DNA from 2 places in the Bariatricus sp. TF06-38A genome. Region 1 is predicted to be linked to the other one. Evidence: predicted binding sites of a transcription regulator. Region 1 holds the regulator's gene; the other holds the start of a gene.
What was found. The regulator HrcA, encoded in region 1, represses chaperone genes, less so after heat shock. The targets are predictions, from matches to a motif close to TGTTAGCACTCNNNNNNNNNGAGTGCTAACA.

Region 1 (15,391 bases):
CGGACCGCAGATGAGATCTGCAGAGAGATGGGAAAGCGTCGAGGGGGTATTTTGTGTGCGGTTCTTCTGGGAGATTCTTTTTATACAGAAGAGAAAGTGAAAGAACTTTACCGGGTGGCAGGGATCGGGCATCTGCTTGCCATATCCGGTCTGCATATTTCTTTTTTGGGCAACGGACTTTACCGGGGGCTTAGGAAAACCGGATTTTCTATTTTACAGGCCGGTGTAGTGGGAAGTCTGCTTCTTGGGAGCTATGTGGTGATGACCGGAATGAGTGTTTCGGCACTGCGGGCGTTTACCATGTTTCTGATCCGGATGGGAGCAGAGCTGACAGGAAGGGAATACGATGGATTGACGGCACTTGGGATTGCGGAAATTGGTTTGCTTCTGGCAAATCCGTTGCGGCTTTTTACGGCAGGGTTCCAGCTTTCTTTTGCTGCGGTTCTCGGTATCTATCTGATTGGTTCGGAAAATAAAAAAGGCAGATTTTCAGACAGTGTCCGGATGTCGGTGAGGCTCTGGTTTTTTCTGCTGCCAGTTACATTGTGGCACTATTATGAAACCTGCCTGTATGCGCCAGCCTGGAATCTTCTGGTAATTCCGATGGCATCCGTGCTTCTGCTTTGCGGGAGTGCAGGGATGGCAGTCATGCTGATTCCGTGTGGGGCAGGAGATATAATGCAGAGCGCACTTTGGAAAATAACAGAGTGGATTTTGCTTTTTTATGAAAAAGGGAGCGGTCTGCTCCTGGAACTTCCGGGGGCAAGGTGGATTCCGGGAAGACCACGGCCCTGGCAGATTGCCTGTTATTATGGGGTTCTTCTATTTTATTTGTGGAGAAAAAGGAAGGAAAAGAAAGAGGGCAGACAAACCGGGAAACAGGTGGTAAGACAGCTTGTGACAGCTGGGATCTTGCTCATCCTGCTCGGGATCCCAAAGTGGAAACGAGGGCAGATGGAGCTGACTATGCTGGATGTGGGACAGGGCGACTGTTTTTTCTTTCGGGACGGAAACGGAAAAAATTACCTGATCGACGGCGGAAGCAGTTCGGTAGATGCAGCAGGAAGATACCGGTTGGAACCATTTTTAAAATTCCGGGGCGTAAAGAGGCTGGATTATGTGTGGGTGACGCATGGGGATGTGGATCACTTAAATGCAGTGGAAGAACTTCTGGAACGGAGAAAGTATGGAGTAGAAATCCAGTATCTGATTTTTCCGGAACAGAAATATTGGGATGAAAGGCTTAGTAAATTATGTAATCTGGCAGAAGAGGCAGGAACGAAGGTACGGATAATGGAGATGGATACTATTTTTATGTCTGGAAAATTGAAGATGCGTTGTCTCTGGCCTGGAGAAGGTGAGCCATCTGAAAATGGGAATGAAAATTCTCTGGTACTTCACCTGCAATATGGAAAAATTACCATGCTTTTTACTGGAGATCTGGAAAATACCGGAGAAGAGCTGTTGGCAGAGAGAATAAAGAATCTCCGGGAAAAAGGAGAACTTCCGGCGTGTTATGATCTGCTGAAAGTCGGACACCACGGATCAAGAAATGCGACCGGCGAAGAGCTTCTGGAAGTGATCCGACCACGGGCAGCATTCTGTTCATCCGGAAAAGAAAACCGTTATGGACATCCGCATGCGGAAACACTGGAAAGACTTGCAAAATGGGGCGTAAGCCTATATAATACGAAAGACAGAGGTGCTGTCAGTATGTATACAGATGGAAGGGAATATGGTATCCAAAGTCCATGAAAAGTTTGAATGAAGATTTAAAGACAGGACAGTTTAAGCAGATTTATCTTCTGTACGGCGAAGAAGCTTATCTGAAAAAATTATATAAAAACCGTTTCGTCAAAGCGATGGTTCCGGAAGGTGACACGATGAATTATCGTTATTTTGAGGGAAAGAACACGAACCCGAAGGAGATTATCGACCTTGCCGAGACCTTACCTTTTTTTGCAGAGCGCAGGCTGATCGTTCTGGAAAATACCGGTTTTCTGAAAAATGCGACACCGGAGCTGGCAGAATATCTGAAGAACATGCCGGAGACCACTTATATGATCTTTGTGGAATCAGAGCTGGATAAGAGAGGAAAGCTCTACAAAGTGATCAAGGAGAAAGGTCATATTGTAGAACTGAAGCGGCAGGATGAAAAGACACTGATCCGCTGGATCCTTGGGATGGCGAAAAAAGAGAAGCTTCAGATGTCGGAGGCAGCAGTGCGCTATCTGCTTGCAAAGACTGGTAATGACATGGAGAATCTCGGGCAGGAGCTGGAAAAATTATTCTGTTACTGCATGAACCACACGGAGATTACGGCAGCAGATATTGATGAAATCTGTACTACGCAGATCGGAAACCATATTTTTGATATGGTAGATGCGGTTGCAGCAAAAGAGCAGAAAAAAGCGCTGGATTACTATTATGATCTTCTGACACTGAAGGAACCGCCGATGCGGATCCTCTACCTGCTGACCAGACAGTTCCGTATCCTGATGGAGGTAAAAGAGATGGACCGTACTGGGGTTCCGCCAAAAGAGATTGCCGCCAAGGTGGGAATCATGCCATTCCTGGTAGGAAAGTACCGGGCACAGGCGAAGGCATTTACCAGGAAAGAGCTGCGTGGGATCGTAGAAGCCGGTGTACAGACGGAAGAAGATGTAAAAACCGGAAAGATGGGAGATATCCTCTCGGTGGAACTCTTTCTGGTGCAGTACAGTAGCAAACGGGAAAAGTAATCAGATATAGATAAGAAGAAAAAGGAGAGACTGAAAATATGCATATGGATCAGAAAAAGATTCGGAATTTTTGTATTATAGCACATATTGACCATGGAAAATCCACACTGGCGGACCGTATTATCGAACAGACAGGTCTTCTGACCAGCAGAGAGATGCAGGCACAGGTGCTGGATAACATGGATCTGGAAAGAGAACGTGGTATCACAATCAAATCACAGGCAGTCCGCACGGTTTATAAGGCAAAGGATGGGGAGGAATATATCTTTAACCTGATCGATACTCCGGGACACGTAGACTTTAACTATGAAGTGTCACGGAGTCTTGCAGCCTGTGATGGAGCGATCCTGGTCGTTGATGCGGCACAGGGCGTAGAAGCGCAGACACTGGCAAATGTATATCTGGCACTGGACCATGATCTGGATGTCATGCCGGTTATCAACAAGATCGATCTTCCAAGCGCAGAGCCGCAGCGTGTGATCGAAGAGATTGAAGATGTGATCGGAATTGAAGCGCAGGATGCACCACTGATCTCGGCAAAGACAGGGCTTAATGTAGATCAGGTTCTGGAACAGATCGTGACAAAGATCCCTTCTCCGACAGGAGATCCAGATGCACCGCTTCAGGCACTGATTTTCGATTCTCTCTATGATCCGTATAAAGGCGTTATCGTATTCTGCCGTATCAAAGAAGGATGTATCACGAAAGGAATGCCGATTCATATGATGGCGACAGGTGCAACTGCTGATGTTGTGGAGGTTGGATATTTTGGTGCCGGACAGTTTATCCCTTGCGATGAGCTTTCAGCAGGAATGGTTGGATATTTTACAGCCAGCCTGAAAAATGTAAAGGACACCCGTGTGGGTGATACCGTAACAGGTGCGGAAAATCCATGTTCTGAGCCTCTTCCGGGATATAAAAAGGTCAACCCGATGGTGTACTGCGGAATGTATCCGGCAGACAGCTCCAAATACCCGGATCTGAGAGATGCACTGGAAAAACTGCAACTCAACGATGCGGCACTTCAGTTTGAACCGGAGACCTCTCTTGCGCTGGGATTTGGTTTCCGCTGTGGTTTCCTTGGACTTTTGCATCTGGAGATCATTCAGGAGAGACTGGAAAGAGAATACAATCTGGATCTGGTGACAACTGCGCCGGGCGTTATCTACAAGGTGCACAAGACCAACGGAGAAGTGATCGACCTGACCAATCCGTCTAATCTTCCGGATCCGTCAGAAATTGATTTTATGGAAGAGCCGATGGTAAAAGCAGAGATTATGGTGACATCCGAATTTATCGGTGCGATCATGGATCTGTGTCAGGAAAGACGTGGCGAATATCAGGGAATGGAATACATCGAAGAGACCAGAGCGGTATTGAAATACCACCTGCCTCTGAATGAGATCATCTATGATTTCTTTGATGCGCTCAAATCCAGATCCCGCGGTTATGCGTCTTTTGATTATGAAATGCTCGGCTATGTCAAATCTGATCTGGTCAAGCTGGACATCCTGATCAACAAAGAAGAAGTGGATGCTCTTTCCTTTATTGTATTTGCGGGAAGTGCTTATGAGAGAGGAAGAAAGATGTGTGAGAAGCTCAAAGAAGAGATTCCGAGACAGCTTTTTGAAATTCCGATCCAGGCAGCTGTGGGAAGCAAGATCATTGCCCGTGAGACAGTAAGAGCCATGCGTAAGGACGTACTTGCCAAGTGCTACGGCGGTGATATCAGCCGTAAGAAGAAGCTTCTGGAAAAACAGAAGGAAGGAAAGAAGCGTATGCGCCAGGTTGGAAATGTAGAAATTCCACAGAAGGCATTTATGAGTGTATTAAAACTGGACGACAAATAGATAGACAAAGGATAATCGAGCAGGCTGACTCCTACTCGATTCGTATACTTTGTACACTATCTCGCTTAACAGCTCGATGATGTACATTCGCCAAGGACAGATTCTTGTGCAAGCACAAATCTGTACTTGGCTCATCGTATACACAAAAAGGCAGGAGCGGTTTCCGAGGGAAAGGTTCCTGCCTTTTGCACAGAAAAGGAGAAAAGCAGATGCAGCCTTTAGAACTATATATTCATATTCCGTTTTGTGTGAAAAAATGTGCATATTGTGATTTCCTTTCCGGTCCGGCCGGAGAAAAGGAAAAAGAGGAATATGTGAAAATGCTGGTCGATGAGATCAGAAACTGTCCGGATACAGTGCAGAATTACAGGGTGATTTCCATTTTTTTCGGAGGCGGAACCCCATCTCTTCTTACCGGTGAGCAGATTGGGCGGCTGATGGATACGGTCAGGGAAATATTTACGTTGGATGAGGACGCAGAGATCACTATGGAAATGAATCCGGGAACGGTAACGGAAGAAAAACTGCGAAAGTACAGACAGGCAGGGGTGAACCGTCTGAGTATCGGTCTGCAGTCGGTCAATGATGAGGAACTTCGTCTGCTTGGAAGAATCCATACTTATGAAGAATTTCGGGAAGCATATCATCTGGCGAGAGCCAATGGTTTTTCAAATATCAATGTAGACCTGATCTCGGCAATTCCGGGGCAGACGGTGGAAAGCTGGAGGCGTACACTGGAGCAGGTAATGGCACTTTCCCCGGAGCATATTTCTGCATATAGTCTGATCTTGGAAGAGGGAACAACTTTCTATAAAAAATATGTAGAAGACGAGGCAAAAGAAGGGCCAAAGCTTCCGGATGAGGATGCGGAGCGTCAGATGTACTGGGATACGGAAACGCTGATGGAGAAGAACGGATATCACCGTTACGAGATTTCCAATTATGCTAAGGAGGGATATGCCTGCCGGCACAACCTGGGATATTGGGAGAGAATTCCGTATCTGGGATTTGGAATTGGTGCGGCATCTCTGGTTCCCGGGGATCTGATTGGAAATGGAAAATGCAGGAAGCTGGAAGGAAAAATGAGCCGCTACACGAACCCGGATCAGTTAAAGGAGTATGCACATTCCTACAGGAACAAATTTCAGGCAGAGCTTCTGACAGAAACTGAGGAGATGGAGGAATTTATGTTTCTTGGACTGCGGAAAATGAACGGAATCTCAAAAAAAGAATTTTCAGAGTATTTTGGGAAAAGTCTGGAGGATATTTACGGTGAACCGATCTGCAAACTGGAAAGCTTAAAGCTTCTTGAGCAAGATGATGACAGAGTATGGCTTACAAAACGGGGGATCGATGTCAGCAACAGTGTGTTTGTAGAGTTTCTGCTGGAAGAGTAAAATTTGGAAAATCAGAAAAATATAAAGTATACTTGACAAATAGGTTTTATAGGCATATAATGACATCATCGAGTTAAACCTATCAAAACAGTAGGAAAGAAAGGAGAACTTACGATGTCAAAAATTTATAATGGTGCTTTAGAGCTTGTTGGAAATACTCCTCTTGTAGAGGTGAAAAATATTGAAGAAGAATTAGGATTAGAGGCAAGAATCCTTGTGAAACTGGAATATTTTAACCCGGCTGGAAGTGTAAAAGACAGAATTGCCAAAGCAATGATCGAGGATGCTGAGGAAAAAGGATTATTAAAAGAAGGTTCTGTTATCATTGAGCCTACTTCGGGAAATACGGGAATCGGTCTTGCATCGATTGCAGCAGTCAAAGGATACCGTATCATTCTTACTATGCCGGAGACAATGAGTGTAGAAAGAAGAAACATCCTGAAAGCATACGGAGCAGAGATTGTTCTGACAGAAGGCGCAAAGGGAATGAAGGGTGCGATTGAAAAAGCAGATGAACTTGCAAAAGAGATCCCGGGCAGCTATATTCCTGGACAGTTTGTTAATCCGGCTAATCCGGAAGTACACAGAAAGACAACCGGACCAGAGATCTGGAAGGATACAGACGGAGAAGTAGATCTGTTTATCGCAGGTGTTGGTACAGGTGGAACACTGACCGGTGTCGGCGAATATCTGAAATCCCAGAATCCGGATGTGAAGATCGTTGCATTGGAGCCTGCAAGCTCACCGGTACTTTCTACAGGAAAAGGTGGTCCTCACAAGATTCAGGGAATCGGAGCAGGATTTGTACCGGACGTACTCAACACAACTGTATATGATGAAATATTTACTGTAGAAAATGATGACGCTTTTGCAACAGGAAAGCTGCTTGCAAAGAAAGAGGGAATCCTGGTAGGAATTTCTTCGGGAGCCGCACTTTATGGAGCGATCGAACTTGCAAAACGTCCGGAAAACAAAGGAAAGACGATTGTGGCACTGCTTCCGGATACCGGAGACAGATATTACTCCACACCGCTCTTCACGGAGTAGAATATGAATTTTTCAAAGAAAAGCAGATACGGACTTCGGGCACTGATCGACCTGTCCGTATACTCGAAAGAATCCCATGTTGCACTTGCAGCAATTGCAGAGCGTAACAGTATTTCACCGCAGTATCTGGAACAGGTATTTGCGGCACTCAGAAAAGCCGGAATCATCAAAAGTGTGAAAGGACCGCAGGGGGGATACCTGTTGGCGAAGCCTGCCACAAAGATTTCGGTTGCGGAAATATTACGTGCGCTGGAAGGTGATTATCTCATCGAAGAAGAGGAGGTAGAAGGCGCCGAGAACGGAAGAGCTGCGGCTCAGGCTGTACAGAGTGAAGTTATCGAACGTCTGAACAGAGGACTACAGGATATCCTTGAGAATCTGTTTCTCTCTGACCTCGAACAAAAATATCAGGAATACAGTGAATACAGTCAAGACATGTACTATATATAATAGAAGAAATGCACACCATCAGACCGGGAGGCTGAGGTGTGTATTTTTTGGTTTGACGGTCGAGTGGGGAGTTTGGGAGGAAGGGAGCAGGCGATTCAGGCAGAAAAGAAGGGATTCCGATTCAATCGGCAAATCATTCCGATGAGCCTCCGAAAACAATCATTGTGTCAGCAATGGCTTCCACAATGATTTAAGTCTCATCTACATTGCCTCAAATGAATTGGAATCCCTTCTTTTCTGCCTGGTCGCCCCGCCCCCTTTCCTCCCAAACTCCCCACCCTCTTCCTGGAAGACAGAAAACATACAGACGGGACGCCCCAGTTTGATGATGTGCGGAAAAAACCGGTTGCTCCAGCCAGTTGTTGTTTAAGTGGAAGTGTGGAGCTCCCAGAAAGTAGAAAATGCATCATCTCAAAACAGCCTAATCCCAGGAAGTAGAAAATACATCATCTTCAAACAGTCCGATCCCAATATTTGCGGACGAAAATGGCGCAGCCATTAAGTCCCGCCCCACGCAATACAGTATTGTTAAAAAAGCAAGTAAATCCTTTATAGTATGTCCTGTAAGCGCCCAAATCAAGTCGATTATTATAGGCTTGAGTGAGGTTCCACCCGGATATGCTGTCGGATTCCAATTCATTTGAGGCAATGGAGATGAGACTCAGAACATTATGGAAGCCTTTGCTGACATAATGTTCGCTTTCAGAGGCTCATCGGAATGGTTTGCCGATTGAATTGGAATCCGACAGCATATCCGGGTGGAACCGGACTAAAAATAAAAAAATCATAAACCCTGTTGACAAAGTGAATAGTAAGTGGTACATTTATAAGCGTAGAAAATGTTAGCACTCAGACATAACGAGTGCTAATAACAAAAAGGAGGTAGCATATGGAAGCCATACAGGAACTTAATGAGCGGAAGACGAAGATCTTACATGCAATCATTAAGAACTATCTTGAGACCGGAGAGCCTGTGGGATCCAGAACGATTTCCAAGTATACGGATCTGAATTTAAGTTCGGCAACGATCCGGAATGAGATGGCAGATCTCGAAGAGCTTGGTTATATCATGCAGCCTCACACATCAGCAGGAAGGATTCCGTCGGATAAAGGTTACAGATGGTATGTGGATATGCTGATGAGCCAGAAAGAACAGGAGATTACCGAAATCAAAGGTCAGATGCTTGAGAAGGCTGACAAGATGGAAGAACTTCTGAAGCAGGTTGCAAAGGTTCTTGCGAACAACACGAATTATGCGACGATGATTTCGACTCCGACTTACAACGGGAACAAATTAAAATTTATCCAGCTTTCGCAGGTTGATGACCATCAGCTGATCGTTGTGATTGTGATGGAAGGCAACATTGTAAAGAACCAGATCGTGACACTGGATGAGCCGCTCAGCAATGAAGCACTATTGAAGCTGAATATGCTTCTGAATACTTCGCTGAACGGAACTTCACTAGAGCAGATCAATCTGGGAGTGATCGCAAGACTGAAAGAACAGGCAGGGATCCACAGTGGTGTGATGAGCAGTGTCCTGGATGCAGTAGCGAATGTGATCCAGCTGGATGACGACATGGAGATTTACACCAGTGGCGCGACGAATATTTTCAAGTATCCGGAGCTTAGTGATAAGCAGAGCGCACAGGAGATCATCAGTGCTTTTGAAGAAAAGCAGCAGCTTGCCGCTCTGGTAACAAAGTCAATGGCAAACGGCGGTGAAGACAGAGACATCCAGGTATACATCGGAGATGAATCGAATGTGGAGAACATGAAAGACTGCAGCGTAGTCACAGCAACATATGAGTTGGGTGAGGGCATGCAGGGAACCATCGGAATCATCGGACCGAAGCGAATGGATTATGAACATGTCATGAAGACGCTTAAGACACTGATGGCAGAGCTGGATGACATATTCCACAGGGATGAGCCGAAAAAGCTCGAATAAGAAGTAAGAAAGGTGGAAGAACCATTGGATAAAAAGATGAGTAATGAAGAAATGGTAAAAGAAGCAGTGGAAGAAGCAAAGAAAGCTGCGGAGGCAGAAGCCGAAGAGCAGGAGGCAAAAGGGCAGGAACCGGAAGACGCGGAAGAAACCGAAGCAACAGAGGAAGAAGCTGTTGGTAAAGAGACGAATTCCGAAGATGCTGAAGAACCAAAGAAAAAGAAGCTGTTTGAAAAGAAGAATAAAAAAGATAAAAAGGATGAGCAGATCGCAGATCTGACAGACAAACTTACGAGACACATGGCTGAGTTCGATAATTACAGAAAGCGTACTGAAAAAGAAAAGTCAGCGATGTATGAGATCGGAGCCAAAGATGTTGTAGAAAAAATTCTTCCGATTGTAGACAACTTTGAACGCGGACTTCAGTCCGTACCGGAAGAAAAGAAAGATGATCCGTTCGTAGATGGAATGGATAAGATCTATAAACAAATGATGAGCACACTGGAAGGAATCGGAGTAAAACCGATCGAAGCAGTTGGTCAGGAATTCGATCCGAATTTCCACAATGCAGTGATGCATGTGGAGGATGAAGAACTTGGTGAAAATGTAGTAGCCGAGGAATTCCAGAAAGGATATATGTACCGTGACTCAGTCGTAAGACACAGCATGGTAAAGGTAGCAAACTAAGATATACCGTGTACCGCATTTACGATACACTTTATATAAATAACAAAGCAAAATACAATTTTTATAATATTAACAGGAGGTCTTCATAATGGGCAAAATCATTGGTATTGACTTAGGTACAACAAACAGTTGTGTAGCGGTTATGGAAGGTGGACAGCCGGTCGTAATCGCAAATACAGAAGGAGCAAGAACTACACCATCTGTAGTAGCATTTACAAAGACAGGAGAACGTCTTGTAGGTGAACCTGCAAAACGTCAGGCAGTAACAAATGCAGAAAAGACAATCTCGTCTATCAAGCGTGAGATGGGTACAGATCATAAAGTAGACATCGATGGAAAGAAATATTCTCCACAGGAAATTTCAGCTATGATCCTCCAGAAATTGAAAGCAGATGCAGAAGGATATCTTGGAGAAAAAGTTACGGAAGCAGTTATCACTGTTCCGGCTTACTTCAACGATGCTCAGCGTCAGGCTACAAAAGATGCAGGTAAGATTGCAGGTCTTGATGTAAAACGTATTATCAACGAGCCTACAGCAGCAGCTCTTGCATATGGACTTGACAATGAAAAAGAACAGAAGATCATGGTATACGACCTTGGCGGTGGTACATTTGATGTATCTGTTATCGAGATCGGTGACGGCGTTATCGAAGTTCTTTCTACAGCTGGTAACAACAGACTTGGTGGAGATGACTTCGACCAGAAGATCACAGATTATATGCTTGCAGATTTCAAGGCAAAAGAAGGCGTAGACCTGTCAACAGACAGAATGGCACTTCAGAGACTGAAAGAAGCAGCTGAAAAAGCAAAGAAAGAACTTTCTTCTGCAACAACAACAAACATCAACCTTCCGTTCATCACAGCAACAGCTGAAGGACCGAAGCATTTTGATATGACTCTTACAAGAGCTAAATTCGATGAACTGACCCGTGACCTTGTAGAAAAGACACAGGAACCGGTAAGACGTGCACTTTCTGATGCAGGACTTACAGCAGCAGACTTAGGTCAGGTACTTCTTGTTGGTGGATCTACACGTATCCCGGCAGTTCAGGAAGAAGTAAAACGTCTGACAGGAAAAGAACCAAGCAAATCTCTTAACCCGGATGAATGTGTAGCACTTGGTGCTTCTATCCAGGGTGGTAAGCTTGCAGGAGATGCAGGTGCAGGCGACATCCTTCTTCTTGATGTAACTCCACTTTCACTTTCTATCGAAACAATGGGTGGTGTAGCTACAAGACTGATCGAGAGAAACACAACAATCCCGACAAAGAAGAGCCAGATCTTCTCTACAGCAGCTGATAACCAGACAGCCGTTGATATCAATGTTGTACAGGGTGAAAGACAGTTTGCAAGAGATAACAAGTCCCTCGGACAGTTCAGACTGGATGGAATTCCGCCGGCTCCACGTGGAATCCCACAGATCGAAGTTACATTCGATATTGATGCAAACGGTATCGTAAATGTATCTGCAAAAGATCTGGGAACAGGAAAAGAACAGCACATCACAATTACAGCAGGATCTAATATGTCTGATGCAGATATCGACAAAGCTGTAAAAGAAGCTGCTGAATTTGAAGCTCAGGATAAGAAACGTAAAGAAGCAATCGATGCTAAGAACGATGCCGACGCTATGGTATTCCAGACAGAAAAAGCACTTGGCGAAGTTGGAGATAAGATCGATGCAGCAGACAAAGCAGCAGTAGAAGCTGACGTACAGGCTCTGAAAGATCTGCTTGCGAAAGCGAATACAGAAGAACTTACAGATGCTCAGGTTGCAGAAATCAAAGCAGGAAAAGAAAAACTGATGGAAAGCGCTCAGAAACTGTTCACAAAGGTTTACGAACAGGCAGGCGCACAGGCTGGTCAGGCAGGACCACAGGCTGGACCTGCACCAGAAGCAGGACCGGCTCCGGAAGGATTTAACGGAGATGACGTAGTTGACGGAGATTACAAAGAAGTTTAATCCGTAAGATAAGATGAGAAACTGCAAGGCGGCATTATACCGTCTTGCAGATTTCATGTATCATAAATAAAAATAGTTTTTTATGACATAAAAAGCCTCCGGTTAGGTGAACTGCATGTGCAAAGAAGATGTTGCAGAGAGCCGGCGCGGGCATGAGAATGTGCCAGGGTACATTCTGTATTAAAATACTTTGAGAAATATCTAAGTGAGGTAGGATTATGGCAGAGGCAAAAAGGGATTATTATGAGATCCTGGGCGTATCACGAGATGCGGATGATGCGACTCTGAAAAAAGCATACAGAGCTTTGGCGAAAAAATATCACCCGGATATGAATCCAGGAGATGCAGAAGCCGAAAAGAAGTTCAAGGAGGCTTCTGAAGCCTATGCTGTTCTGAGTGATGCAGACAAACGGCGTCAGTACGATCAGTTTGGTCATGCAGCGTTTGAAGGCGGTGCAGGCGGAGCCGGTGGATATGGCGGTTTTGATTTTAACGGGGCAGACTTTGGTGATATTTTTGGTGATATCTTCGGTGATCTGTTTGGCGGTGGCAGAAGAGGCGGACGTGCGAACAATGGTCCGATGAAAGGCGCCAATATCCGTAAAGGTGTCCGGATTACATTTGAGGAAGCAATTTTTGGATGCGAGAAGGAACTGGATATCGTTCTGAAAGATCCATGTACAAAGTGTAACGGAACAGGAGCAAAACCGGGAACAAGTCCGGAGACCTGTTCAAAATGTGGTGGAAAAGGTCAGGTTGTTTATACATCACAGTCGTTCTTCGGAACGGTGCAGAATGTGCAGACCTGTCCGGACTGTCATGGAACGGGTAAGATCATTCGTGAGAAATGTCCGGACTGTGGTGGAACAGGCTATACTTCAAGCCGCAAGAAGATCAAAGTCACAATCCCGGCAGGTATTGACAATGGTCAGAGCGTAAGAATCCGTGAGAAAGGTGAACCGGGTGTGAATGGCGGACCGAGGGGAGACCTTCTGGTAGAAGTTACGGTTTCCAGACATCCAATCTTCCAGAGACAGGATGTTCATATTTTCTCAACTGCACCAATTTCGTTTGCGCAGGCAGCACTTGGTGGTGATGTGCGAATCAAGACGGTTGATGGTGATGTGATCTATACCGTAAAACCGGGAACTAAGACTGATACAAAAGTACGCCTGAAAGGAAAAGGGGTACCTTCTTTGAGAAATCCTCAGGTCAGAGGTGATCATTATGTGACGCTGGTTATTCAGACCCCGGAAAAATTAAGTCCGGAAGCCAAAGAAGTGCTTAGACATTTTGATCAGTTGACAGGAAATACACTGAACCAGGAAGAGCCGGCTTCTGAATCGAAGGGTAAAGCTAAGAAAAAAGGGTTCATGGATAAGTTAAAAGAAACATTTGAAGAATAATAAAAAGGTGGCCGTGAAAAACTCGATTGAATTTTTCACAGCCACCTTTTTTATTCTTCTTCGTCTTCCAGTTCTCCTCCGATGACACCTCCGAGAACGGCAGTGAAAGAAGCAACAACGACAGCGGCGATGATTGCTACACCGATCAGTGCTACTAAAATACCCATAACACGTACCTCCTTTTCTCGTCTTTTTATAGTATAACACGGAGGCAAGTAAAATTAAATGAAAAAATGTGACTTTTTTCATTTAGTATGCTATAATGTCAAAGAGCAAATGATAACACAGCGTATTGTCAGTTTTGCGGATTTAAAATAGTAAGGCTTAGCGGTTAAGGAGGGCAAACCAATATGGCACTGAAAAAACAGATAAAAGAAACAAAGGCAGCAGAGGTAAAGGCAGCGGCAGAAACTAAAGAAGAAGTAAAAACAGCAGTTAAAGCAGCAGAAGATAAAGTCAGCGAAAAAGTAGAAGAAGTAAAAGAAACTGCTAAAAAAGAAGCACAGCCGAAAGAAGTAAAGGCTACTGTTGAAAAGAAAGCGCAGGAGGTAAAAAAAGCTGCAGGAGAAGTGAAAAAAACAGTAGAAGAAACAGCTGAAAAAGCTGCAAAAGAAGTGAAGAAAACTGCAGAGAAAGTTACAAAAGAAGTAAAGAAAGCAGCACCAAAAACAACAGCAAAAAAATCTGCGGCAAAGAAAGAAATCAAAACAGAAGTTGTTCTTCAGTATGGTGAAAAAGAAGTAAACACAAAAGATATGATTGCTTCAGTAAAAAAAGACTGGACAAAACAGAAACATAAAATTTCCGAGATCAAGAGTATTGAGCTTTATGTAAAACCGGAAGATTATGCAGTATACTATGTAATCAATGGCGAACATACCGGAAAAGTATGGTTATAAGATAAGACTGAAAGATTTAGTCCGAACCGCAATCTTTATTGAACGGTTCGGATTTTTTTAAGGAGAGAGGTAAAATGCAAAAATTTATACAGTATACCCCGACAGAAATCCTGTTTGGAGAAAACACACAGGCAGAAGTTGGGAAAGAAGTTAAGAAATGGGGTGGAAGCCGTGTATTTATCGTATATGGCGGTGGAAGTGTAAAGAAAAGCGGACTTCTTGCGCAGGTAGAAGAAGCACTGGAAAAAGAAGGACTTGCTTATGAGGAATTTGGCGGAGTAAAGCCAAATCCCCGGATGGCATATGCACAGGAAGGCGTTGAGAAAGCAATTGAGTTTGGTGCGGATTTTCTTCTTGCAGTAGGCGGTGGAAGTTCTATTGATACAGCAAAGGCGATCGCCCATGGTGTGGCAAACCCGGACTGGTCTCTGGAGGAAATCTGGGGAGGTGAAATCATACTTACCAGATCGACACCGGTAGGATGCGTACTTACGATTGCGGCAGCAGGAAGTGAAACAAGCGATTCCGCAGTTCTGACAAACGAAGAAACAAAGAAAAAGGGAGGAATCAGCACTAGCCTGAACCGCCCGAAGTTTGCGATTATGAATCCGGTTCTTACCTATACGCTTCCAAAATATCAGATTGCATGTGGAGTCGTAGATATCATGATGCATACGCTGGAACGTTATTTTATTCCGAATACGAGAAATCAGATGACAGATGAGATTGCAGAGGGAGTTCTGCGGGTTGTGATTGAAAATGGAAAGAAAGGTCTGGAGAATCCGACAGACTACGATGCCATGAGCGAAATCATGTGGGCAGGAAGTCTTTCACATAATGGTCTGACAGGTCTCGGAAGAGCAAAAGATTTTTCTGTACATAAGCTCGGACATGCACTTGGTGCAAAATATGATAAGGCGCATGGTGCAACCCTTTCAGCTGTCTGGGGATCCTGGGCAGAATATGTCTATAAAAACGATGAAGAAAGATTTGCGCATTACGC
Region 2 (15,391 bases), 170 kb from region 1:
ATTATAATGGATTTAACAAAAACCGGTACGCCCAAGCCGGTATAAGACAACCTCGTGTGACTAAGATTTTTTGAGGATTGCAGGAATTGCATAGCAATGGAGCAATCCGATTACATCAGTGAGTGGCAAAATTTACTTTTGACACTCACATCATTTTATTTTGATTATTAAGTCATTTTTACGGAGGAATTTCTAATGAAAAGCAAATACAAACACATTTTCGAGCCATTTACCATCAAACATATGACGGTCAAGAACCGTATCGTCATGACTCCAATGGGAACCAACTACGGTGAACAGAATGGTGAAATGAGTTTTCTTCATATCAATTATTACGAGCAGCGTGCAAAAGGCGGTACAGGACTTCTCATCGTAGAGAACGCCAGCGTTGATTCTCCACAGGGATCTAACGGAACCACACAGCTTCGTATCGATCAGGATAACTACATTCCAAGACTTTTCAAACTTTGCGAAACAGTACACAAACATGGATCCTGCATTGCAATCCAGATCAATCATGCCGGTGCTTCTGCACAGTCAGCACGTATCAATATGCAGCCGGTTTCTGCTTCTGATGTTCCTTCAAAAGCAGGCGGTGAAATCCCGCGTCCACTGGAAAAAGATGAAATCATGCATATTGTAAAAAAATACGGTGAAGCCGCAAAACGTGCTCAGATCGCAGGGTTTGACGCTGTAGAAATCCACGCAGGACATTCTTACCTTATAAGCCAGTTCCTTTCACCTCTTACAAATAAGAGAACAGACGAATTCGGCGGATCTCCGGAAAACCGTGCAAGACTTGCAAAACTTGTTATTGAAGAAGTTAGAAGACAGGTTGGACCATTCTTCCCTATCTTTGTTCGTATCAGTGCGGATGAATTTATGGAAGGCGGAAATACTTTGGATGACTGTCTTGATTACCTTCAGTACTTCCAGGAAGAAGTTGACGTATTCGACGTATCTGCCGGTCTGAACGGATCCATCCAGTACCAGATTGATGCCAATTACCTTCCGGATGGATGGCGTTCTTATATGGCAAAAGCTGTAAAAGAACGTTACGGCAAACCATGTATGACAATGGGTAACATCCGTAACCCACAGGTTGCTGAAGATATTCTTGCAAAAGGCGATGCTGACCTGATCGGTATGGGACGTGGACTGATCGCTGATCCGGAATGGGTAAATAAAGTAGAATTCGGTGATGAATGTGATATCCGTAAATGTATTTCTTGTAACATCGGATGTGCAGGACACCGTATCGGAATCAACCGTCCGATCCGTTGTACTGTTAACCCATCTGTAAATGGCGGCGAAGATTACAAAAAGCAGAAAATCAACAAGCCTTGCAATGTTGTTGTGATCGGTGGTGGTACTGCCGGACTGGAAGCTGCATGTACAGCTGCCGAGGTTGGATGCACTACTTTCCTGATCGAGAAGAAACCGGAACTCGGCGGACTTGCCGCCCTGATCTCCAAGATCCCGGATAAGAAGAGACTTGCTGACTTCCCGAACTATCTGATCCATCGCGCAAGCAAGCTGAAAAACCTGTTCATCTTCAAGAACACGGAAGCTACGATTGAAATGATCAGAAGCATGAACCCGAACATTATTGTAAATGCTACCGGTTCTAATCCGCTCCTTCCACCGATCAAGGGTCTTCATGAGAATATTGACAAAGAGGGCGGAAAAGTTTCTTCTATTACAAATATGATCAACCATGTTATGGAATATCCAGAAGATCTGAAAGGTAAAAAAGTCGTTGTTATCGGTGGAGGTGCCGTAGGTCTTGACGTAGTAGAATTCTTTGCTCCACGTGGCGCTGATGTAAGCATTGTGGAAATGATGCCGGTAATCGGTAACGGAATTGATCCGGTATCCAAAGTCGGAACCTTTGCACTGATGGATAAATATGGTGTAAAACAGTGTCCGAATACTGCTCTTCTTGAAGTTAAAGCAGATTCCTTCCTTGTTAAAACGCCAGAAGGAAATGAAAAAGAAATGCTATTCGATTATGGATTTGTATGTCTTGGTATGAGAGCAAACGCTCCGATCCTCGATGCAGTCCGTAAAGAATTCGAAGATGAAGATGTTGAAATCATGAACATCGGTGACAGTGTACGTGCCCGCCGTATCATCGAAGGTACAGAAGAAGGACGTAACATCCTGAATGTTCTTGCCAAACATGACTACTTATAAGATTTTGTAAATATAATATTCCCCCTGATGTCCCCTGGTTCTCGTTATGAGAACCGGGGGGATTTCTATTTACTTTACTAAAAAGAATGTGCCAAGGCACATTTTCGCGCCGAGCGCAGTCGCTTGCGACATTCTTCATCTTCGTGCGAGTGCACATCTTTGGCACGCAGTGCCTTTTATTTGATAGGAAGTTCCTTCGGAATTTCCTATCAAAAAATGCCCTGCCTACTTGCAGGACATTCTCTTTTCGTTCTCTTTTTTATAGAAATGTAATACAATCTTCTCCAGATATCTTTTCAGCACAATCTGGATCTCTTCTTTTGGATTGATCGGCTTCACCAGAATACTCTTCATCCCGGTACGCTTCGCTCCCCACACATCCGTAAAAAGCTGATCTCCGATAAATACAGTGTTTCCTCTATCCGTTTGCATCAGCTCCATGGCTTTTATATAATTCTTCGTGGAAGGCTTATGCGCGTTAAACACATACTTGCTCTGCACCTTTTCGGCAAAAGGCTTTACACGTGGTTCCTGGTTATTGGAAATCAGGCATGTATCAAACCCGATGCTGCGCAGCCTGTCAAAAAGACAGATTGCTCTCTCATCTGCCGGTGCTCCATGCGGAACCAGCGTATTGTCAATGTCAAATACCAGTCCACGACAGCCTTCCCGATACATTTTTTCAAAATCCAGTACATAAGTGGACGCTACATATTCGTCCGGATAAAAGGTCTTAAACATGATTCTCATCCATTTCCAGAAGCTTCTGAATCAGATCTTCACAGATCTGCAGAACCGTCTTGTTATCTGTATCTACAACGATATCTGCAGCCGCCTCGTATTTTTCTCTTCTTGCTTCCATCAGCTGCTCGATATATTCTACATTCTTGTGTCCATTGAGCAGCGGTCTGTCGTCACTGTCTTTTACACGGTCAAGAATGGTCTGTGGATGTGCAGTAAGGAGTACTACACGACCATTTTTCTTCATCTCTGCGACATTGCGTTCACGCATTGCCACACCACCACCACAGGAAATGATCACATTCTTCTTCTCCTGCATCTCGATCAGAAGATTGGTTTCCATATTACGGAAGTATTCCTCCCCATAGGTTTCAAAAATATCGGAAATACTCATGCCTTCGCGTTCTGCAATCAGCTGGTCCATCTCAACCACTTCCATGGCAAACATGGTGCTAAGATAATCAGAGATCGTACTTTTTCCAGCTCCCATAAACCCGATCAGGACAATGTTGTAATCAAAAAGCTTTCTAGCCTGGATCTTCTTACTGTTGCGCTGGATACGCTCAAATACATCATAAATCTCGTCTCTGTGCTTATCATTGTGAAGGCGGAACATCAGTCTCTTCTTCTGCTTTTCTTCCTGTTCCGGCTGCAGGATCGGCATACCATACTCTTCTTTGTATGCCATGATCTTTTCAATGATCGCATATCTTTCTTTTAATGCCTCTGTGATCTTCGCATCACAGTTTGCAAGCTCTTCACGGTATAATTCCAAATCGTTCATCTATCAATTCCTCGTTTCTCACTCTACTGCTTTCCGGGTGCCTTCAATTGCCCGTTGTATTAAAACATTATAGCAGACACTTTGGAAGTGAATCAATAGATATTTTTTATTTTGCGTTATCCAGGACCGCTTTTACATCACTTTTAAACTGATTCCAAGCATCTTCATTTTCGACAAAGTATTTCGGACAGATTTTCCCTGTAATATCATAATGTCGGATCACATCTTCTTCTGTCAGCGAAAACTTTTCACACAGCCATGCTGTAAGTTGTACCATGCTCTTATAAGTTGCCTCGTTGAACTTTCCGGTCTCATCCGGATGACAACACTCAATGGACACCGTATCAAAATTCCGTGTATTGGACGCATATGCAACCTCCCAGGTTGGTACGCACTGTACGATTTCCCCGTCCAGTCCTACTACAAAATTACTGCTTGCCTGCGTAATGTGACTGTCCTTCAGTCCCTCAAAATAGTCTCTGTTCTCCATCGCTGTCGAACCAGGATTGGCAGTGTAATGAATGACTATTCCGGTAATCTCATTGGTTGAAAGTCCCGGTCTTGAATATTCATTCACAGTTAACAGTTCTACATCAATATCCGGCTTTTGGGCACTGATCACTTCATCAGAAAGCTCACTGTATGCTCTCTGTGCAAAGATTCCTCTTCCACTGATCTTCATAATAGAAAGTGCAAGAAGCAGTGTGATCAGGATCGTACTCCCCACCTTTATATAACGGCTCATTCTGCGCCTCTTATTCGCCTCATAATAGCTTTTTCCATCGCCACCCCTGTACAGGTTGGCTCTGGTGTTTTTCTTCTTTCTTCGGTTCATTTCGTCATCTCAATCTTTTGTGTTTTTTGCAAATTTTCTGTTGGAATCCCAACTATATCCAGACTATCATAAAATGGTGAGAAATTGTTGAAAAAATTATTATTTTTTTATTAAGGTGGTGGGAAGGGGACGTGTACATCTGCGGAAAATCAATTGCTGCCGGATTCCGTTGTGCAAACCATTCCGATGAACCACTTAGGGCGAAAATCGTGTTCAGCAGAGGCTTCCACGATTTTTGTGTTTCATCTCCATTGCACAACAATCGAATCCAACGGCAATTGTTTTTTCTCCGGCGCACACTGATTCTCCCTTTCTCCGGTGATTCAGTTGACTGTTGAAGGTTTGGGTGAAGTTTGAAAATAGTTGGATAATGTAAGAGAGAAGAATCGTCTCTCTTACGGAAATGATTCTTCTCTCTTGATTAATTTTGCATCTTATTCATCTACGCTGTAGTTTGGTGCTTCTTTTGTGATGTGAATGTCGTGTGGATGGCTTTCTTTGAGGGATGCGGAAGAAATTTTTACGAAACGTCCTGTTGTCTTGAGAGTTTCGATGTCTGGTGCTCCACAATAACCCATTCCGGAACGGAGACCGCCCATTAACTGGAATACAGTATCTTCTACAGATCCTTTATAGGCAACTCGTCCTTCTACGCCTTCCGGTACAAGCTTCTTCGCATCTGTCTGGAAGTATCTGTCTTTACTTCCGTTCTCCATTGCTGCGATAGATCCCATTCCACGATATACTTTGTATTTTCTTCCCTGATAGAGTTCGAATGTTCCCGGGCTCTCATCGCATCCTGCGAAGATACTTCCCATCATACATACGTTGGCTCCGGCTGCGATCGCCTTTGTCATATCACCTGAGTACTTAATACCACCATCTGCAATAATCGGAATTCCCGACTCTTTTGCTGCTTCGTAGCAGTCCATAACAGCTGTGATCTGTGGTACACCGATACCGGCTACGATACGGGTTGTACAGATGGATCCAGGTCCGATACCAACCTTTACTGCATCAACACCTGCATCGATCAGTGCTTTTGTTGCTTCTCCTGTTGCAACGTTACCTGCGATCACCTGAAGATCCGGGAATGCATCCTTGATCATTCTTACGGTACGAAGTACATTTGCTGAATGTCCGTGTGCCGAATCAAGTACTACTACATCAACTTTTGCTTTTACAAGAGCTTCTGCTCTTTCAAGACAGTTCGCTGTAATACCGATCGCTGCACCACACAGAAGTCTTCCCTGCGCGTCTTTTGCTGACAGTGGGTATTTGATCTGTTTCTCAATATCTTTAATTGTGATCAGACCTTTTAAGTTAAAGTCTTTGTCTACGATTGGAAGTTTTTCTTTTCTTGCTTTTGCGAGGATCTTCTTTGCTTCTTCCAGGGTGATACCTTCCTGTGCTGTTACAAGACCTTCGCTTGTCATGGATTCTTTGATCTTCTTGGAGAAATCTTCTTCAAACTTGAGGTCACGGTTCGTAATGATACCTACCAGCTTTCTTCCCTCTGTGATCGGAACTCCGGAAATACGGAATTTCGCCATCAGTTCATTAGCATCTGCCAGTGTATGCTCCGGCGACAGATAGAATGGATCTGTAATAACACCATTCTCAGAACGCTTAACCTTGTCTACTTCTTCTGCCTGCTGTTCAATCGACATATTCTTGTGAATAATACCGATACCTCCCTGGCGTGCCATAGCGATCGCCATACGATGTTCGGTAACAGTGTCCATTCCCGCACTCATCATCGGTATGTTAAGCTTAATGCCCTTTGTAAGATAAGTTGATAAATCAACCTGATTTGGAATTACTTCTGAATAAGAAGGTACCAGAAGTACATCATCGAAGGTGATTCCTTCTCCAATAATCTTTCCCATGATTTTTCTTCCTTTCTCTCTCGTCTGTAATTTTGATTATCTGCTATGATAACGCATAAATCTATGCTATGTCAAGTCCTTTATCGAGTACATTCGTCCGTCCGTGACAATCACATTTCTACAGATCACTGATAATTTTACGTAACCGTCTTTCTGGATGCAATTGTACCCCGGAACCTGCAAGCTTTTCTGCACGTCTTTCGGGAATTATTTACAAAATACTTTTCTTGGTGCCAGCATCTTCAGTCCTTCACAAACTGTCTTATTTGGCTCAAAAATAATTTTTTTCTTTTCCCCGTTATTTACAACGATCAGCTCATATGTATCTGCCCCCGGCATACCTGAACTGTAATCGGTTCCTTTCAGTCCTTGATAAGGTCTGAGTTCCGGCGAACCGGAAGGTGCCATCATCTCAAGATCCGTCATCTCCATGGAAAACATATTTTTCCGACGGGATTTTGCCATAATCTTATCAATATCAAGACTCCCATTCACAAATAAATACTCATATTCAACATCCATACTCCGGAACAAAAAAACATCCAGTGCGATCATGATCACCGGACCAATTATTCCGAATGGGATCATAAATATAAGTACGACCGACAGAACAGTAAGTATGATAAGTATTGCTTTGATCAGCGTCGTCGAAGATGCTTTCTGCCTCTTCACCAGCTGTTCTGTGTAAAAATCACCCATATCCTAACCTCCAAATTTATATATTAGAACTATTGTAACACTTTTATAATAAAAAGAAAACTCCTCTTCTGAGGAGTTTTCTAAAAATCATATTTTTAGCTTACATCATGCCCATTCCCGGAGCTCCACCTGCCGGCATAGCCGGTGCATCTTCTTTGATGTTAGCAACAACGGATTCTGTTGTAAGGAGTGTAGATGCAACACTTGTAGCGTTCTGCAGTGCGCTTCTTGTTACTTTTGCAGGATCAAGAATACCTGCTTTCACCATATCTACATATTCTTCATTGTAAGCATCAAAGCCATTTCCCGGTTCAGCTTCTCTTACCTTGTTGATGATAACTGCGCCTTCAAGACCTGCGTTAGCTGAAATATGGAATAATGGTGCTTCCAGAGCTTTGAGGACTACTTTTGCCCCTGTCTTTTCATCACCTTCCAGAGTTTCTGCAAGTTTGGCAACTTCTTTTGATGCATGGATGTATGCTGATCCACCACCTGCAATGATTCCTTCTTCTACTGCTGCTCTTGTTGCATTAAGAGCATCTTCCATACGGAGTTTTGCTTCTTTCATCTCTGTCTCAGTAGCAGCACCTACACGGATAACTGCAACTCCGCCGGCGAGTTTTGCAAGTCTTTCCTGAAGTTTTTCTTTATCAAAATCAGATGTTGTCTCTTCGATCTGAGCTTTAATCTGTCCGATTCTGGCTTCCAGAGCAGCCTTATCACCCATACCATCAACGATGACTGTATTCTCTTTCTGAACTTTTACAGATTTTGCACGTCCAAGCTGTGCCATTGTTGTATCTTTCAGTTCCAGACCAAGTTCTTCTGAGATTACCTGTCCGCCTGTTAAGATTGCAATATCTTCCAGCATAGCTTTTCTTCTGTCACCATATCCAGGTGCTTTTACTGCAACTACATTGAATGTTCCACGCAGTTTGTTGACGATCAGAGTTGTAAGAGCTTCTCCTTCGATATCTTCTGCTACGATAAGAAGTTTTGCTCCTGACTGTACGATCTGTTCCAGCAATGGAAGGATTTCCTGAATATTAGAAATCTTCTTGTCTGTGATCAGGATATATGGATCGTCAAGATTTGCTTCCATCTTTTCCATATCAGTGCACATATATGCTGAAATATATCCACGGTCGAATTGCATACCTTCTACAAGGTCAAGCTCTGTCTTCATTGTCTTTGACTCTTCAATTGTGATAACGCCATCGTTGGAAACTTTGTCCATAGCTTCTGCTACCATCTCACCAACACTGTCATCACTTGCTGAGATAGCTGCTACTCTTGCAATCTGCTCTCTTCCTGTAACTTTGCTGCTCATCTTCTTGATAGCTTCTACAGCACAGTCTGTTGCTTTCTTCATACCTTTTCTTAATACGATCGGGTTTGCACCTGCTTCCAGGTTCTTCATTCCTTCGTGTACCATAGCCTGTGCAAGAACAGTTGCTGTTGTTGTACCATCACCTGCAACATCGTTGGTCTTAGATGCAACTTCACGGATCAGCTGTGCTCCCATATTTTCAAATGCATCTTCCAGTTCGATTTCTTTTGCGATTGTTACACCGTCATTTGTGATAAGCGGTGCTCCGAATGATTTATCCAGAACTACGTTTCTTCCTTTTGGTCCGATTGTTACTCTTACTGTATCAGCAAGTTTGTTGACACCTGCTTCCAGTGCCTTTCTTGCGTCTGCTCCGTATTTAATTTCCTTTGCCATTTCTATCACTCCTGATTCTTAAAAATAAAATTCTGTTCTAATCTGAAAATCTGATTTTTATCTGTATATGATATCCTGCCGGATTATCTGATCACTGCAAGAATATCATTCTGTTTTACAATGATGTATTCTTCATCATCGAGTTCTACTTCTGTACCTGCATATTTGGAATAGATAACTTTATCACCTACTGAAACATTCATCGTAACTTCTTTTCCATCAACAACTCCGCCAGGTCCTACAGCAACAACTTCTGCCTGCTGTGGTTTTTCCTTTGACTGTCCAGGAAGTACGATTCCTGATTTGGTAGTCTCCTCTGCAACTAACTGTTTTAATACAACTCTGTCAGCTAATGGTTCTAATTTCATTATAATTCCTCCTAACTCTATCTTGTTAGCACTCAACAAAATCGAGTGCTAAAAACTTTCTAGGTATAAGATAGCACTCTCTTTCTATTTTGTCAACATTCGATTTTGAATTTTATAATTACTTTAGATTTATTTCATAAAATCCATTCGTCACCTGCAGGACCAGAATCATACCTGCACGGTTCTCATAACGCTCCTTTATCATCCCTGTACACACAGTCTCACAAGTGATCGTCCGGATCCGGCATTCATATACTGCATCCAGTGAAATATCAGAAAGACTGCCTGAGCGCAGGATCAGATGTACCTGCTCCATCTCCTTCTGATATTCTATGACTGTTGCCTCATAAATATTCTCATCTTTTTCCTTATCTTCTTTCAGATACTGTACCATCGTAAGTACAGCTTTATCTCCATCATACATGCTCTCTTCTCTCCTTTTTACAAATATAATTCCCCGTTAAAGAAAAGGGCATCAGATTTGTCTGATACCCCTCTTTTACTTTTATCCTTAATTCATTTTTTCTTTTTTGATCTTATCCAGTTCTTTGAACACGTAATCATTCACAACCTTGATGTAAGTTCCTTTCATACCGGATGAACGGGATTCGATCACACCCGCACTCTCAAATTTGCGGAGTGCATTGACAATTACAGAACGGGTGATTCCCACACGGTCTGCAATCTTGCTTGCCACCAGAATCCCTTCCATTCCGTTAAGTTCATCAAAAATATGGATGATTGCTTCCAGCTCAGAGAAAGAAAGGGTGCTGATCGCAGATTGTACGATCTGTTCTTTTCTGGTCTCTTCTGCACTCTCTTCATTAACAGAGCGGAGCATCTCAAGTCCCACGACAGTGGTTCCGTACTCACTCAAAATGATGTCATCAATTTCGTACATGGACTCTTTTCTGTATAAAAACAGAGTTCCAAGTCTCTCTCCTGCAATGTTGATCGGAGTAATGATCGCCTGATATCCCTGGGATACATCAGCTGTAAATCCAAGTGTCTGCAGATTAACATTCTCTTTTGTGGAAAGAATACTTAGAAGACGTTCATTTAACATCGGATCAATATGTTCTCCCACTTCGTCCTGCAAAAGCTCATGGATCTCCGGGACTCCTTCGCATGTGCTGACACCGAGTACCTTTCCTTTCTTACTGACTACCAGTACATTCGATGCCAGAATCTCTGTCAGAACTTCACAGATATCTGTAAACACAACTTTGCTTGAATTATTATTGTGCAACAGTTTGTTAATTTTTCTTGTTTTATCCAATAGTTGTACGCTCATATCTGCCTCCATATATTTTTATTAAAAATGTGCGTTTCCGGTCGCATTTTTCACGAATATGAAATATTGTTGAAATTATGCACACAAATTAGTCAAAAAAATGTGTACACAAATATATTATCATACAATTCTGAATAGTTCAATGAAATTTGATTTATTTTTCATCTTTCTCTTTATTTTTAACAAACCCACACTGTTCATTACCGCAGACAAGTTTATTTCCCTTTTCTACCATATAACTTCCGCATTTCGGACATTTTTCTTCTGACGGCTTCTGCCATGACATAAAATCACATTCCGGATTATCCTCACATCCATAATAACGTCTGCCTTTCTTTGTCTTGCGCAATACAATGTCTTTTCCACATTTCGGGCAGGCAACTCCGATTTTCTCCAGATACGGTTTGGTGTTGCGGCATTCCGGGAATCCGGGACATGCAAGGAACTTTCCATGGGGACCGTATTTGATAACCATATTTCTTCCACATTCTTCGCAGACTACATCGGTTACCTCATCCTCGATTTTAACTGTTTCCAGCTCTTTTTCTGCTTTTTCAACCGCTTCTTTCAGATCCGGATAGAAATTGCTGATAACCGATTTCCACTCTACCTTTCCTTCTGCGATCATATCCAGAAGTCCTTCCATATAAGCGGTAAAGTTGACATCAACAATGCTTGCGAAAGACTGCTTCATAATATTATTGACCACTTCACCAAGCTCTGTCATATAAAGATTCTTGTTCTCTTTTGCAACGTATCTTCTTGTAATGATCGTAGAGATTGTTGGTGCATAGGTACTCGGACGTCCGATTCCAAGTTCTTCCAGTGTCTTTACAAGAGATGCCTCGGTGTAATGTGCAGGTGGCTGTGTGAAATGCTGCTTATAGTCAAAGGATTCTTTCGTCAGTTCTGAATCTTTATCGATACTATTGACCATTACATTTCCACTCTGTTTTTCCTCATCGCTTTCCACATATGCCAGACGGAAACCTTCAAATATAATCTTAGATGCCGATACCGTAAAACGGTAATCATCTGCTCCAATTTTAACAGAAGTTGTCTCATATTTTGCCGGCTGCATTCTGCTCGCCACAAAACGCTTCCAGATCAGCTGATACAGACGGAACTGGTCTCTTGTAAGAGATTCTTTGATTTCTGCCGGAACACGGGTAACATCTGACGGACGGATGGCTTCGTGTGCATCCTGAATATTTTTCCCGTCATTTTTCTGCTTCTGTTCCGATGCAGTCTCTGCCACATACTCTTCTCCGTAGGCTTTTCCAACATAGGCTCTTGCATTTGCATCCGCCTCCTCAGAAATACGGGTCGAATCCGTACGCAGGTAAGTGATCAGACCAACCGTTCCACTTCCTTTAATATCCACACCTTCATAAAGCTGCTGTGCGATACGCATCGTCTTTGAAGTTGCAAAATTCAGTGCTTTGGATGCCTCCTGCTGAAGGGTACTGGTCGTAAACGGAAGCGGTGCTTTTTTACTTCTCTCTCCGCGTTTTACATCGACCACTTCATATTCTGCCTCTTCCAGATCTGCAAGAATCTTATGCAGTTCTTCTTCGTTATGGATGGTGATCTTCTCATCTTTTGTTCCATAGAATTTTGCTGTAAGAGGCTTCTTTTCTCCCTTTACCTTGAAATTGGCGTCCAGTGACCAGTATTCTTCCGGAATAAACGCTGCGATCTCATCTTCCCGGTCTGCAATGATGCGAAGCGCCACAGACTGCACACGACCGGCACTAAGTCCTCTTTTTACTTTTGCCCAGAGAACCGGACTGATCTTATATCCCACGATACGATCCAGCACACGACGCGCCTGCTGCGCATCTACCAGATCCATGTCGATATCACGTGCATTTTTCAGGGATGCCTTTACCGCACTTTTAGTGATCTCGTTAAAGCTGATCCGGTATACTTTCTTTCCTTCCAGCTTAAGTGCTTTCATCAAGTGCCAGGAAATTGCTTCTCCTTCGCGGTCCGGGTCAGTTGCAAGATAAATCTTATCTGCTTTTTTTACTTCTTTTCTAAGTCCTGCAAGGATCTCACCTTTTCCTCTGATTGTAATGTATTTCGGCTCAAAGTCATGCTCCAGGTCTACTCCCATCTGACTTTTCGGCAAATCTCTTACATGTCCGTTTGATGCCATTACCACGTAATTGCTGCCGAGAAATTTCTTTATGGTCTTCACTTTTGTCGGTGACTCTACAATCACAAGATAACGTGCCATATATTATATTCCTCCATATTAATAGTGTCAGATCATTTAACTCTGACATAATAATTTTTTGATCTTTCCTGAATGCATCCTTTCAACTGAAGAGATACACAGATTCCCATCACCTCCTGTGGAGTAAGTCCGGTTTCTCTCTGTAAATCATCCAGCCCCCGCGGATACAAACCGAGCTTACTATACACCAAATTTTCTTTCGTTTCAAGCTTTATTTTATTTTTCGTGTCTGATATAATTGCGATTTTCTTCTTTAGCAGCCCTTTTATAACCAATTCTTCCAACAAATCTTCTTCATTCAGAAGAATCCCTGCTCCCTGCCGGATCAGGCGGTTACAACCACAGCTCAGCGGCTCTGTCACCATCCCCGGGAGAGCATAAATATCTCTTCCTTGTTCAAGAGCCATGTCTGCTGTAATCAGGGATCCGCTCTTTTCTTTTGCCTCCATAACAAGTACCACATCGGCAAGTCCGCTGATCAGACGGTTTCTTGCCGGAAAATGCCAGGCAACCGGTGGAGTTCCCGGTGGCTGTTCAGACAGTATGCCTCCCCGCTTTATTAAATCTTTATAGAGTCCTTTATGTGCCGCAGGATAACATACATCTGCTCCGCCTCCCAGAACCGCAAATGTTTTCCCTCCGACATTTAATGCAGCCCGGTGTGCCATTCCGTCAATTCCCAGTGCCATTCCACTGATAATCTGGATTCCGCTCTCCGCAAGTCTTTCAACAAAGCGAAGCGTCATTTTCTCACCATAGCTGCTACATCTTCTGGCACCCACCACTGCCACCGACGGCATTCCCTCCCGTGGCATCTCCCCGATAAAAAAGAGTGCATACGGCATTCCCGCAAGTTCTTCAAACCGTTTCGGATAATTGTTCTGTCCCCGAACTGCCATCTGAATTCCCCGATCCACCACTTTTTGATACGCTTCCCTCCAATTCCTTTTTTTCTTACTTTCTTTCAGGATCCCCCACTCTTTTTCTGTAATTATCTGTTCTCTGATCCCTTTTTCTTCTATATAATATACTGCTTCCGCAGATCCGTTCTTTCTGCATAATTCACACTTTCTGTCACCTGTGATTCCTTCCACACACGCCAGCCAGTATGTATACCACATTTCACTCATTTCTCTTATCCCCAGTATTCTTTATCCATAACCCGATAACCCAGTGCCTCTCGGAGTGTCACAAGATCGATCTCCTCTTTTTCCTCCATATCTGCGATTGTCCGTGCCACCTTCAACACTTTATGATAGCTTCTCACCGTCAGCTTCATCACTTCATAAGCCTGGCGCATCATCCGTTCTTCCTCTTTCCCAAGACGACAGTATTTTTCAATTTCATTTTGCCCCATCTGTGCATTTTTTGTCAGCTTTTCTTCTCGAAAACGATCCATCTGACGCATTCTTGCAAGCATCACTTTTCCTCGCATGGTTCTGGAATCCATCCCTGTTCCCTTTCCGGTCAGTTCTTCATATTCGACCTTGGGTGCCTCCATGCAGATATCAATCCGATCCAGAAACGGCTGGCTCAACTTTCCCTGATAATTCCGGATCTGCCCGGGCGTACAGGTACATTGGGGACCAGGAGCCATTCCGCAGGGACATGGATTTGTTGCAGCAACCAACATAAAGTCTGCCGGAAAAATATAAGCTCCCTGCTGCCTTGCCAGATGAATGCATTTTTCTTCTAACGGCTGCCTGAGCACTTCCAGAACACCTCTCGGAAACTCCGCCAGCTCATCCAGAAAAAGGACACCTCCATGCGCAAGTGTTGCTTCTCCCGGCGATGGAATTCGTCCGCCTCCGATGAGCGCTGCCCGTGTCACAGTATGATGGACCTCCCGGAACGGTCTCTGCCAGATCAGCGGATTCTTTCTTTTAAGCAGTCCAGCCGTACTGTAAATCCCCGTGATCTCCAGACTTTCTTCCCGGTCAAGCGGTGGTAGGATCGTCGGGATCCGTTTGGCAAGCATCGTCTTTCCGGAACCAGGCGGACCGACATAAAGCAGGTTATGTCCTCCTGCCACCGCCACCATCGTCGCTCTTTTTACTGCTTCCTGTCCCTGAATATCACTATAATCTATGTCCCATTCTTCCGTTCCATGAGCCTCTTCCTGGTCAGGTTTCTCCATCTGAGGCATATACTCACCCTTCAGCCATCTGCATACCTCCTCCAGAGTCTCTGCCCCAAAAATCTGTATTCCCTGCGCCAGCCTTCCCTCATCCTCATTTGACTTTGGAATCACACAACACCTAAAACCAGCCTTCTTTGCTTCCAGAACAATCGGAAGGATTCCCTCTACCGGCTGCAGCTTTCCATCCAGTCCGAGCTCTCCTGCAAGTAAAATATCCTCCACTGCTTTTTCCGGGAAAATCCCCATTGCCCCGAGTACTGCAACTGCAATTGGAAGATCAAATACCGATCCCTTCTTGCGGACACATGCCGGCGACAGATTGATTACAATCTTTTTCGCCGGCATGATATAACCGGCATTACGCATGGCAGTTCTTACCCGTTCTGCGGCTTCCTTTACCTCAGAAGACAGATATCCCACCATATGAAACATTGGAAGTCCGTTCCCTGCATCTGCCTCTACCTGCACAAATTCTAC

Region 2: PG418_RS03155 (co-chaperone GroES) is a predicted target of HrcA. The motif match lies at 9,262-9,292, and genes of this name have one in related genera.

The regions. Positions count from the first base shown of each region.
Region 1 is NZ_JAQFCE010000002.1:23,470-38,860, forward strand. Features, by position in the region: gene PG418_RS02305 (DNA internalization-related competence protein ComEC/Rec2) at 1-1,755, shown strand, start outside; gene holA (DNA polymerase III subunit delta) at 1,752-2,741, shown strand; gene lepA (translation elongation factor 4) at 2,780-4,591, shown strand; gene hemW (radical SAM family heme chaperone HemW) at 4,801-5,988, shown strand; gene cysK (cysteine synthase A) at 6,103-7,035, shown strand; gene PG418_RS02330 (RrF2 family transcriptional regulator) at 7,039-7,485, shown strand; gene hrcA (heat-inducible transcriptional repressor HrcA) at 8,375-9,436, shown strand; gene grpE (nucleotide exchange factor GrpE) at 9,473-10,120, shown strand; gene dnaK (molecular chaperone DnaK) at 10,209-12,083, shown strand; gene dnaJ (molecular chaperone DnaJ) at 12,302-13,489, shown strand; gene PG418_RS02355 (DUF6465 family protein) at 13,840-14,388, shown strand; gene PG418_RS02360 (iron-containing alcohol dehydrogenase) at 14,463-15,391, shown strand, end outside.
Region 2 is NZ_JAQFCE010000002.1:196,421-211,811, reverse strand. Features, by position in the region: gene PG418_RS03190 (oxidoreductase) at 196-2,196, shown strand; gene PG418_RS03185 (YqeG family HAD IIIA-type phosphatase) at 2,422-2,937, opposite strand; gene PG418_RS03180 (shikimate kinase) at 2,930-3,721, opposite strand; gene PG418_RS03175 (peptidoglycan recognition protein family protein) at 3,828-4,556, opposite strand; gene guaB (IMP dehydrogenase) at 4,991-6,445, opposite strand; gene PG418_RS03165 (DUF6106 family protein) at 6,653-7,144, opposite strand; gene groL (chaperonin GroEL) at 7,245-8,870, opposite strand; gene PG418_RS03155 (co-chaperone GroES) at 8,954-9,238, opposite strand; gene PG418_RS03150 (hypothetical protein) at 9,357-9,662, opposite strand; gene codY (GTP-sensing pleiotropic transcriptional regulator CodY) at 9,750-10,532, opposite strand; gene topA (type I DNA topoisomerase) at 10,687-12,774, opposite strand; gene dprA (DNA-processing protein DprA) at 12,807-13,904, opposite strand; gene PG418_RS03130 (YifB family Mg chelatase-like AAA ATPase) at 13,910-15,391, opposite strand, start outside.